DNA from 3 places in the Streptomyces inhibens genome. Region 3 is predicted to be linked to each of the others. Evidence: riboswitches for the same ligand, from Rfam matches in the RefSeq annotation. Region 3 holds a riboswitch; each other region holds the start of a gene.
What was found. Region 3 has a riboswitch for cyclic di-AMP ahead of KI385_RS21445 (M23 family metallopeptidase). Riboswitches for the same ligand answer to the same signal wherever they lie in the genome.
Positions count from the first base shown of each region.

Region 1: it holds a riboswitch for cyclic di-AMP, as region 3 does, so the genes downstream of both, KI385_RS32835 (M23 family metallopeptidase) here and KI385_RS21445 (M23 family metallopeptidase) in region 3, are expected to answer to the same signal.
Region 2: it holds a riboswitch for cyclic di-AMP, as region 3 does, so the genes downstream of both, KI385_RS27645 (C40 family peptidase) here and KI385_RS21445 (M23 family metallopeptidase) in region 3, are expected to answer to the same signal.

Region 1 is NZ_CP084681.1:7,267,400-7,270,669, forward strand. Features, by position in the region: gene KI385_RS32825 (M16 family metallopeptidase) at 1-194, shown strand, start outside; gene KI385_RS32830 (M16 family metallopeptidase) at 233-1,615, shown strand; cyclic di-AMP (ydaO/yuaA leader) riboswitch at 1,826-1,982, shown strand; gene KI385_RS32835 (M23 family metallopeptidase) at 1,995-2,786, shown strand; gene KI385_RS32840 (GntR family transcriptional regulator) at 3,137-3,270, shown strand, end outside.
Region 2 is NZ_CP084681.1:6,059,500-6,062,769, reverse strand. Features, by position in the region: gene pcrA (DNA helicase PcrA) at 1-1,453, opposite strand, end outside; cyclic di-AMP (ydaO/yuaA leader) riboswitch at 1,759-1,928, shown strand; gene KI385_RS27645 (C40 family peptidase) at 1,936-3,090, shown strand; gene KI385_RS27640 (hypothetical protein) at 3,225-3,270, opposite strand, start outside.
Region 3 is NZ_CP084681.1:4,698,069-4,701,338, forward strand. Features, by position in the region: gene KI385_RS21440 (aldo/keto reductase) at 1-707, opposite strand, end outside; gene KI385_RS21445 (M23 family metallopeptidase) at 789-1,904, opposite strand; cyclic di-AMP (ydaO/yuaA leader) riboswitch at 1,916-2,063, opposite strand; gene KI385_RS21450 (DUF2332 domain-containing protein) at 2,357-3,270, shown strand, end outside.

The DNA of each region.
Region 1 (3,270 bases), 2.6 Mb from region 3:
GCCGCTTCGCCGTCCTGTTCGGCGACCCGCAGCTCGCGCTGACCGCCGTCCAGCGGGTCCTGGACGTCACCCCCGAGGAGGTGCAGGCGGTCGCCAAGGCCCGGCTGCGCCCCGACAACCGCGCGGTGCTCGTCTACGAGCCCACCGAGCCGACCGACGCCGCCGACACCGAGGAAGGGGAGGCGGACCAGTGAGCGACGCCACCACCCACGCGGGTTCCCCCGCGAGCACCATGGACTTCCACCCGCAGCCCCAGGGCGGCGCGCCCAAGCCGTGGGCCTTCCCGGCCCCCGAGCGCAGCCAACTGCCCAACGGGCTCACCCTGCTGACCAGCCACCGCCCCGGCCAGCAGGTCGTCGCCGTCGAGATCAATCTCGTCGCCCCTCTGGACGCCGAGCCCGAGGCCCTGGACGGCGTCGCCACGATCATGGCGCGCGCCCTGTCCGAGGGCACCGACAAGCACGACGCGGAGGAGTTCGCCGCCGAGCTGGAACGCTGCGGCGCCACCCTGGACGCACACGCCGACCACCCCGGCGTACGGGTCTCCCTCGAGGTGCCGGCCTCCCGGCTGCACCGCGCGCTCGGCCTGCTCGCCGACGCGCTGCGCGCCCCCGCGTTCCCGGACAGCGAGGTCGAGCGGCTGGTGCGCAACCGCCTCGACGAGATCCCGCACGAGCTCGCCAACCCGGCCCGGCGTGCCGCGATGGCGCTGTCCAAGGAACTGTTTCCGGCCACCTCTCGCATGTCGCGGCCCCGTCAGGGCACCGAGGAGACCGTCGCCCGCGTCGACGCCGCGGCCGTCCGCGCCTTCTACGACGCCCATGTACGGCCCGCCACGGCCACCGCCGTCATCGTCGGTGACTTCACCGGCATCGACCTGGGCGCGGCGCTCGCCGACACCCTCGGCGCCTGGAGCGGCTCCACCGCCGAGCCGCTGAAGGCCTCGCCGATCATCGCCGACGACACCGGCCGTGTGGTGATCGTGGACCGCCCCGGTGCCGTCCAGACGCAGCTGCTCATCGGCCGTATCGGTGCAGACCGGCACGACCGGGTGTGGCCCGCGCAGGTCCTCGGCACGTACTGCCTGGGCGGCACCCTCACCTCGCGGCTGGACCGCGTGCTGCGTGAGGAGAAGGGCTACACCTACGGGGTGCGCGCCTTCGGCCAGGTGCTGCGCTCCACCGCCCCCACGTCTCCCGAGGGAGCCACCGGCGCCTCGCTGCTCGCCATCAGTGGCTCGGTGGACACCGCCTCCACCGTCCCGGCGCTGGAGGACCTGTGGCAGGTGCTGCGGACCCTCGCGGCAGGGGGGCTGACGGACGAGGAGCGGGATGTCGCCGTGCAGAACCTCGTCGGGGTCGCGCCGCTCAAGTACGAGACCGCGGCGGCCGTCGCGGGCACTCTCGCCGACCAGGTGGAGCAGCAGCTCCCGGACGACTTCCAGGCGCAGTTGTACGTCCGTCTCGCGGAGACCGGCACGGTCGAGGCGACCGCGGCGGCGGTCAACGCCTTCCCGGTGGACCGACTGGTCACGGTCCTGGTGGGTGACGCGGCGCAGATCGCCGAGCCCGTCAAGGCGCTGGGCATCGGTGAGGTGACGGTCGTCAGCGGCTAGCCCGTCATGTGACGGATGGTCACATATCGACAAAGCGGCTCCCGTGGTGCTCGTTCACCGCGGGAGCCGCTGTATGTCCGGTTTATCACGGCTGGTTGCCGGATTCTTGTGGCATCCCGCACAAAAAAGCGGTTCTGTTTGCCGATTGAAAGTTGCCCCGATTAGCGTCGGTCCGGCTGTTCGTCACAAGTCCGCCACAACAGTGGCACCGAACAGTCATCGCCGAGTCCCCGTACGGCGCGAGCCAGGGGAGCCGGGGACCCACATGTCCCCTGGGGTGAATCGGACTCCTCTTCGGAGGAGCCCGTAGGAGACCTTCCTGCTCCGAACCCGTCAGCTAACCCGGTAGGCGAGAAGGAAGGAAAGGACAAGCCAGCACATGGCGTTCACCCGTGCCACCGGGAAGCACCGTCGTGCGAGCCGCACCGCTCGGACGACCCGCAAGATCGCCGGCATAGCCACCCTCGCGGCCGGCGGCGTTGTCGCCTCCGTGGCCTCGCCGGCGCTGGCCGCCACGGACGAGGCGCGCACCCACGACACCGGTCTGCAGCAGGCCGTCGTGCTGGGTGACGAGCTCGCCAACAGCATCGAGGCCCAGGCCGACGCGCAGCAGGCCGCCGCCGAGGTCGCCGCCGCCAAGGCGAAGGCCGAGGCCGTCGCCAAGAAGGAGGCCGAGCGGCGCGCCGAGGAGGCCCGGAAGAAGGCCAAGGCCGCCCACGAGGCCAAGGTCCGCGCCGCCCGCGACGCGGAGCGCAAGCGCCTCAACGCCTTCGTCGTCCCCATCGCCGACTCCTACGTCTCCACCGCGTACAAGGCCTCCAGCGGCCTGTGGTCCTCGGGCAGCCACACCGGCATCGACTTCCACGCGGCCTCCGGCACCTCCGTCCACGCCGTGGGCGCGGGCACTGTCGTCGAGGCCGGCTGGGGCGGCGCGTACGGCAACAACATCGTGATCAAGATGCACGACGGTACGTACACCCAGTACGGCCACCTGTCGTCGCTCGGCGTCTCGGTCGGCCAGACCGTCGCCCCGGGCGAGCAGATCGGCCTCTCCGGCGCCACCGGCAACGTCACCGGCCCGCACCTGCACTTCGAGGCCCGCACCGGCCCCGACTACGGCTCGGACATCGACCCGATCGCGTATCTGCGCTCCCACGGCGTCAACGTCTGAGGCGCCGCCTCGCCGACGCCTGAGGCACCGCCTCGTCACTGTCCGAGGCGCCGCCTCGTCGGTGTCCGAGGCGCCGCCTCGTCGGTGTCCGAGGCGCCGCCTCGTCGGTGTCGGCCTTGTCCGGCACCCCGCCTCGCACCGTCTTCCGAAGCCCCGGTCCCCCAGCCGGGGCTTCGGTATATCCGGCGAGCGGTCCATGCACGCCGGATACATCGATGACGGCCTGCGACTGGCCAAAAAATAACCATGAATAACAGGAGTCCGCCGGAAAAGCCGTCCCGGTCGAATAGAGTCACGGAAAAGTCGCCGACCGGCGGCGTTTCCAGGAGATTACGGCGGAGGCACGGACGATGCGAGGCCATATTTCCGCGCATGCGGTGTGCACGGCGATTCGCGAGGACATTGTGTCCGGTGCGCTGGCGCCGGGGAGCAGGCTGATCGAGGAGATCCTGGCGGCCCGCTACGGCGTCTCGAGAGTGCCGGT
Region 2 (3,270 bases), 1.4 Mb from region 3:
GGACGTTGAGGATCCGGCGCAGCGGGACGGTGTCCTCGGGGTTGGCGAGCACCCGCAGATACGCCAGGACGTCGCGGACCTCCTTGCGCTCGTAGAAGCGCACACCGCCGACGACCTTGTAGGGCAGCCCGACCCGGATGAAGATCTCTTCGAAGACACGGGACTGGGCGTTGGTGCGGTAGAAGACGGCGACATCGCCGGCCTTGGAGTCGCCGGCGTCCGTCAGCCGGTCGATCTCGTCGGCGACGAACTGCGCCTCGTCGTGCTCGGTGTCGGCGACATAGCCGGTGATCTTGGGGCCGGCGCCGGCGTCCGTCCAGAGGTTCTTGGGGCGGCGGTTCTCGTTGCGCTCGATGACGGCGTTGGCGGCGGACAGGATGGTCTGGCTGGAGCGGTAGTTCTGCTCCAGCAGGATCGTCGTGGCGTCCGGGTAGTCCTCCTCGAACTGGAGGATGTTGCGGATCGTGGCGCCGCGGAACGCGTAGATCGACTGGTCGGCGTCACCGACGACGCACAGCTCGGCGGCGGGCATCTCGGCCGTACCAGGGCCGACCAGCTCGCGGACGAGGGTGTACTGGGCGTGGTTGGTGTCCTGGTACTCGTCGACGAGGACGTGGCGGAAGCGGCGGCGGTAGTGCTCGGCGACATCCGGGAAGGCCTGGAGCAGATTGACCGTCGTCATGATGATGTCGTCGAAGTCCAGGGCGTTGGCCTCGCGCAGCCGCGCCTGGTACATCGCATACGCCTCGGCCAGAGTCTTCTCGAAACCGTCGGCCGCCGTCCCGGCGAAGGTCTCCTCGTCGATAAGCTCGTTCTTGAGGTTGGAGATCTTCGCGCTGAAGGACTTGGGCGGGAAGCGCTTGGGGTCCAGGTCCAGGTCGCGGCAGACCAGGGCCATCAGGCGCTTCGAATCGGCGGCGTCGTAGATCGAGAAGGAGGACGTGAAGCCCAGCTTCTTGGACTCGCGGCGCAGGATCCGTACGCAGGCGCTGTGGAAGGTGGAGACCCACATGGCGTTGGCACGCGGGCCGACCAGCTCCTCGACGCGCTCCTTCATCTCACCGGCGGCCTTGTTGGTGAAGGTGATCGCGAGGATCTGGCCGGGGTGGACATGGCGCTCGGCGAGCAGATGCGCGATGCGGTGGGTCAGCACCCGGGTCTTGCCGGAGCCGGCGCCGGCGACGATCAGCAGCGGGCTGCCCGTGTGCACCACGGCGGCCTTCTGCTCGTCGTTGAGCCCCTCCAGCAGCGCCGCCGCGTCGACGGGCGGGCGGGCGGCGCCGTCGCGGTAGTACGCCTCCCTGGGCACGGGCGCGTCGAACTTCCCGCCGAAGAGGTCGGCGGGGATCTCCTCCGGGGCCGGGCCGTGCTCGTCCTCGGGAGGTGGCGGGTGCTCCTCCTCGCCCTTGTGGCCGAGGTCCGCCAGGAAGCTGTCGTCAAAGAGGCTGCTCATCGCCCACCGAGTCTAGGCCGCCGCACCGACAGCGTGCTGCGGAGTGGGCGATAGTCGGCCTCGTGCGGGGCGGGCCGCGGCGCTGTGGCTGGTCAGGGGGCCGTCCGCGCGTCGGCCGGGGCGCGCACCCACCTACCCGAATCCGACATCTGCCACAAGGAGCCCCTCATCGCGTTCAGGTCACGAAAAGGTTTCGGGCATATCGAACATCAGCCTTCACAGGAGCCACACGAGTTGGCTAACGTCCTCGCTCAGGCAGCCCGCCTCCCCGCGGACGACCGCGTCCGCACGGGCCGCCCGCGCCGAGTCCGGCCCTGCCGCCAGGCACCCGGAGCCGGGGACCCACCAGCACCAATGGGGTGAATCGATCCGTACGACTGCGCCAGCAGACGTCCGGACCGTAGGGCAAGCCTTCCGTCAGCGACACCCGCCCGAACCCGACAGCTAACCCGGTAGGCGGTCCACGGAAGGAGTTGCCGGCCTTGGCGTCCCATCGCAAGCCGCGCACCAGCGTCCTCACCTCCCCCGGGAGTCGTCGTGCGGCGGCCGGGTTCACCACCGCCGCCCTCGCCTCGGTCACCCTGCTCTCGCAGTCCGCCGACGCGGCCCCCAGCGCGCCCAAGCCCACCATCGAAGAGGTCAAGCAGAAGGTCGACGGCCTCTACCGCCAGGCCGAGGTGGCCACCCAGAAGTACAACGCGGCCAAGGAGCACGCCGATCATCAGCGCGACACCGTGGACGGCCTGCTGAACGCCGCCGCCAAGCGCGCGGAGAAGATGAACGAATCCCGGCGCGAGCTGGGCATGTTCGCCTCGGCGCAGTACCGCACCGGCGGCATGAACCCGACGGCGCAGCTGATGCTCGCCAAGGACCCGCAGCAGTTCGTCGACCGCAACCACCTGATGGAGCGGCTGACCGGTCGGCAAAAGCAGGCGGTCACCGACTACCAGGAGCAGCAGGCGGCGGCCACCCGGCAGCGGGCCGAGGCGACCCGCAGCCTGGAGCAGCTGCAGACGTCGCAGGCCTCCCTGAAGGAGTCCAAGCGTGCCGTCCAGGACAAGCTGGCCGAGGCCCGGCAGCTGCTGTCCCGGCTGACCGCCCAGGAGAAGGCGCGGCTGGCGGAGCTGGAGCGCCAGAAGGAGGCGGCGGCCAAGCGCAAGGCCGAGGAGGAGGCGCGCCGGCAGCAGGAGCGGGAGCGTCAGCAGCAGCAGCAGGACGGCGGCGGCTCCACCGGCGGCCAGACCGGTGGTGGCTCGACGGACGGCGGCTCGACCGGCGACTCGTCCACCACCAAGGCCGAGAAGGCGCTCGCCTTCGCCCGCGCCCAGATCGGCAAGCCGTACGTCTGGGGCGCGACCGGCCCCACCTCCTACGACTGCTCGGGGCTGACGCAGGCGGCGTGGAAGGCGGCCGGGGTCGATCTGCCGCGCACGACCTGGGACCAGGTCAAGGTCGGCCAGCGGGTGGCGACCAGCGATCTCAAGCCCGGTGACCTGGTGTTCTTCTATGACGACATCAGCCACGTAGGCATGTACATAGGCGGCGGCAAGATGATCCACGCGCCGCACCCGGGTGCCAACGTCCGGGAGGAGTCGATCTACTACATGCCGATCTACGGGAGCGTCCGCCCGGCCTGAGCCCGGCCCCGCTCCCCCACAAGGCCACCCCCCACGGCCACCCCCCACACGCCACCGCGCGGCCGTCGCCTCCGGAGTCCGGAGCGCGATGCCCGCGCGGTGTGCCGTAGTGGTGCCGTGGTGGTACCGGCGGCTCAGGTCCAGAGCACCGCGATGAAGATGTTGGCGATCGTGAGTGCG
Region 3 (3,270 bases):
GCGCTGTCGACCGTGGTGCCCGGGCGGTACTTGCCGGTCAGGAAGCCGGAAGCGAGGGCGAAGTACGGGACGGCCGCCACGCCGTTGCGGGCGGCGACATCGGCGAGTTCGCCCTCGTAGGTGTCGCGGGAGACCAGGTTGTAGTGCGGCTGGAGGGCGACGTAGCGGGCCAGGCCCTCGCGGGCGGAGAAGGCCAGGGACTCCTCCAGGCGCTTCGCGGAGATGTTGGAGGCCGCGATCTCACGGACCTTGCCGGCCTGGACGAGGTCGTTGAGGGCGGTGAGGAACTCCGAGACCTCGACCGATTCGTCGTCGTAGTGGGTGTAGTAGAGGTCGATGTAGTCGGTGCGGAGACGGGTGAGGGACTCGTCGACCGCGGCCTTGATCGTGCCGGCGGACAGCCCTTTGTAGTCGGGGTGCGCGCCGACCTTGGTAGCGATGACGACATCGGAGCGATTGCCGCGGGAGGCCAGCCAGTTGCCGATGACGGTTTCGGATTCGCCGCCCTTGTTGCCCGGCACCCAGGCGGAGTAGACGTCCGCGGTGTCGATGAAGTTGCCACCGCCCGCCACATACGCGTCGAGGACGGCGAAGGACTCGTTCTCGTCGGCGGTCCAGCCGAAGACGTTGCCGCCGAGGGAGAGGGGCGAGACGGAGAGCGAGCCGAGGGCCTTGGGGGCATGGGGGGTGTGCGGTGTCGCGGTCATACGTGGTTGCAGCGTTGAGGAGAGGGGGGATATTCCCCCTCCCCTCCATCAGCAACCCAACGGCAACCGGTGTCGGATGCGTCAGACGTTGACGCCGTGGTCGCGCAGCCACGGCATCGGGTCTATCGGGTCACCGGCGCCCGGGCGTACCTCCAGGTGGAGGTGGGGGCCGGTGACGTTGCCGGTGGCACCTACGCGGCCGATGACATCGCCGGTGTCGACCTTGCCGGAGGTCTTCACCATCGAGGACAGATGGCAGAACCAGAGCTCGGTGCCGTCGTCGAGGGTGAGGACGATGCGGTAGCCGTACGAGCCCGCCCAGCCGGCCTGGGTGATGGTGCCGGAGTGAACTGCCTTGACGGGAGTGCCCGTTGGGGCGGCGAAGTCCTGCCCGGTGTGGTCCGCGGCCCAGCGGTCGCCGGCCTGGCCGAAGCTGGCGGTGAGGGTGTAGGAGGAGACCGGGGCGATGAAGCTCTTGGCGAGTTTGGCCAGGCGTTCCGCCTCCGCCTTCTGACGGGCCGCTTCCTCCGCCTTGCGCTTGGCCTCCAGCTCTGCCGCCTCCTTGGCGGCCGCGGCCTTCTCGGCCGCCTTCTGCTGGGTGGCCGCCTCTTTCGCGGCCTGCTGGATCGCGGCCTGTTCGGCGGCCTCGCGGGCCTCCTGCTCGGCGGCGCCCTGCTGTGCGTCGGCCTGCTGGAGGATGCGGCTGCGCAGCGCCTCGCCGGCGTCCGTACCCGTCTGCGTGGTCCGGCTCAGCGGGCCCGGGGAGTCGGCCGCGGAAGCGGCGTTCGCCGAGGCGGCGGAGTCGGCGCCCTCGTTCGCGTCCGAGTCGGATATGAGGTCGCCGATGCCGGGCAGGGACTTGGCGTCCGGCAGCTTGTCGGAGATGTCGTCGGCCATGCCGCCGATGTCGGGCATCGAGATCGGGACCGGCGGGCGGTTCTCGGCCGCGGCCATGCCGCCCGCGCCGACCGCCGCGATGACGCCGACGCCCAGGACCGTGCCGCTGCGGGCGAGTCCGCCGCCACGCTGCCTGGCCACCCGGTGCTTACCGCGGACGGGGCGGAGCGAGTCCTCGCCGGGATTCCATTCCTCCCACGGCCCGTCGCTGTTGTTGTCCGCACCGGGGCCCGGGAAGGCTCCTCGGTCATCGAGCTCGTACGGGGACGAAGCCTCGGGGGCAGGCCTGTTGGACGCCACGGGGGCGCACTCCTTTCCTTCCTTCTCGCCTACCGGGTTAGCTGACGGGTTCGGAGCAGGAAGGTCTCCTACGGGCGCCCTCTGGCGAGGGGGCGTCCGATTCACCCCAAGGAGGTGGTTCCCCGGTTCCCTTGGTGCAGTTCGAAGCGCTGGAGGTGCGTGAAGTGCGCGTGCGGGATTCGGCGTCGGCGCGCGGTGCCGCCTCTTGCGACGGCTGGGACGACCGCGCTGCGTTATCGGACAGTAATAGAGATCGCAGCCGTTTTCCAAGCCTTCCCGCGAATCCATATGTGCTCCGCACAAGCTTTGGCATGGACTTTTTCCTCCGCCAAGGTCGCAAACCAGGGCGAGTTGACCGCGCACTCCTAAACGATCTCTCGTTGATTGTGCGTCAGTCGTTATGCGGAGGGGTGCCCCCCAGTTACGGAGCGTGAGAGCAGTAACGTCGGATCATGGTCGTCAACGTCGGGAACGCCGGACACTCCGAGAGCGCCACGAACACCGGACACCTCGCGCGCACCCCCTACACCACGAGCGACGAGCGCATCGACAGCGGTGCCGGTACGCGGGGAGTGGCGGAGCGGTACCGGGACTTCTCCTGGCGGGAGGCGCGCGGGCGGTCCGACGCCCATGAGGAGTTGAGCGCGCGGATCAGCCAGGACCCGGAGTTCTGCGATCTGCTGTCGGGGTCGCTGCCCGCCGGCGACAAGCGGCAGCCGAACCTCCTGCTCGCCGCCGTCCGGTATCTCGACGGCCCGCACGCGGAGCAGGGCCCGCACGGCGCGGCGGCCTACGGGCGCTGGCGCGAGTGGACGATCCGGCACTGGGACAAGGTGCGCGCGGTGATCATGCAGCGCGCCACCCAGACCAACGAACCGGCCCGCTGCGCCACCCTGCTGCCGCTGCTCGCCCGTCTGCCGCAGCCGCTGGCGCTGCTGGAGGTCGGCGCGTCGGCGGGGCTGTGTCTGCACCCCGACCGCTATCGGTACCGGTATCAGCAGGGGTACGGGGACGAGGGCGGCGCCCATGGTGCCGGGGCGGTCGAGGTGGGGGCGCCGGGGAGCCCGGTGGTGTTCGGGTGCCGTACGGAGTGGCCGGCCGAGCGGCTGCCCGACCGGCTGCCCGAGATCGCCTGGCGTGCCGGTATCGACCTCAACCCGCTCGACCCGGTCGCCGTACCGGACGATCTGCGCTGGCTGCGGGCGCTCGTATGGCCGGGCGACGAGGAGCGCGCGGCGCGGCTGTCGGCGGCCGTCGAGGCCGTCCGGGCGGCGCCGCGGCCGCGGATCGTGCGCGGCGATCTGATCGACGAGCTGCCCGCGCTCGCCGCCGAGGCGCCGCCCGAGGCGACGCTGGTCATCTTCCA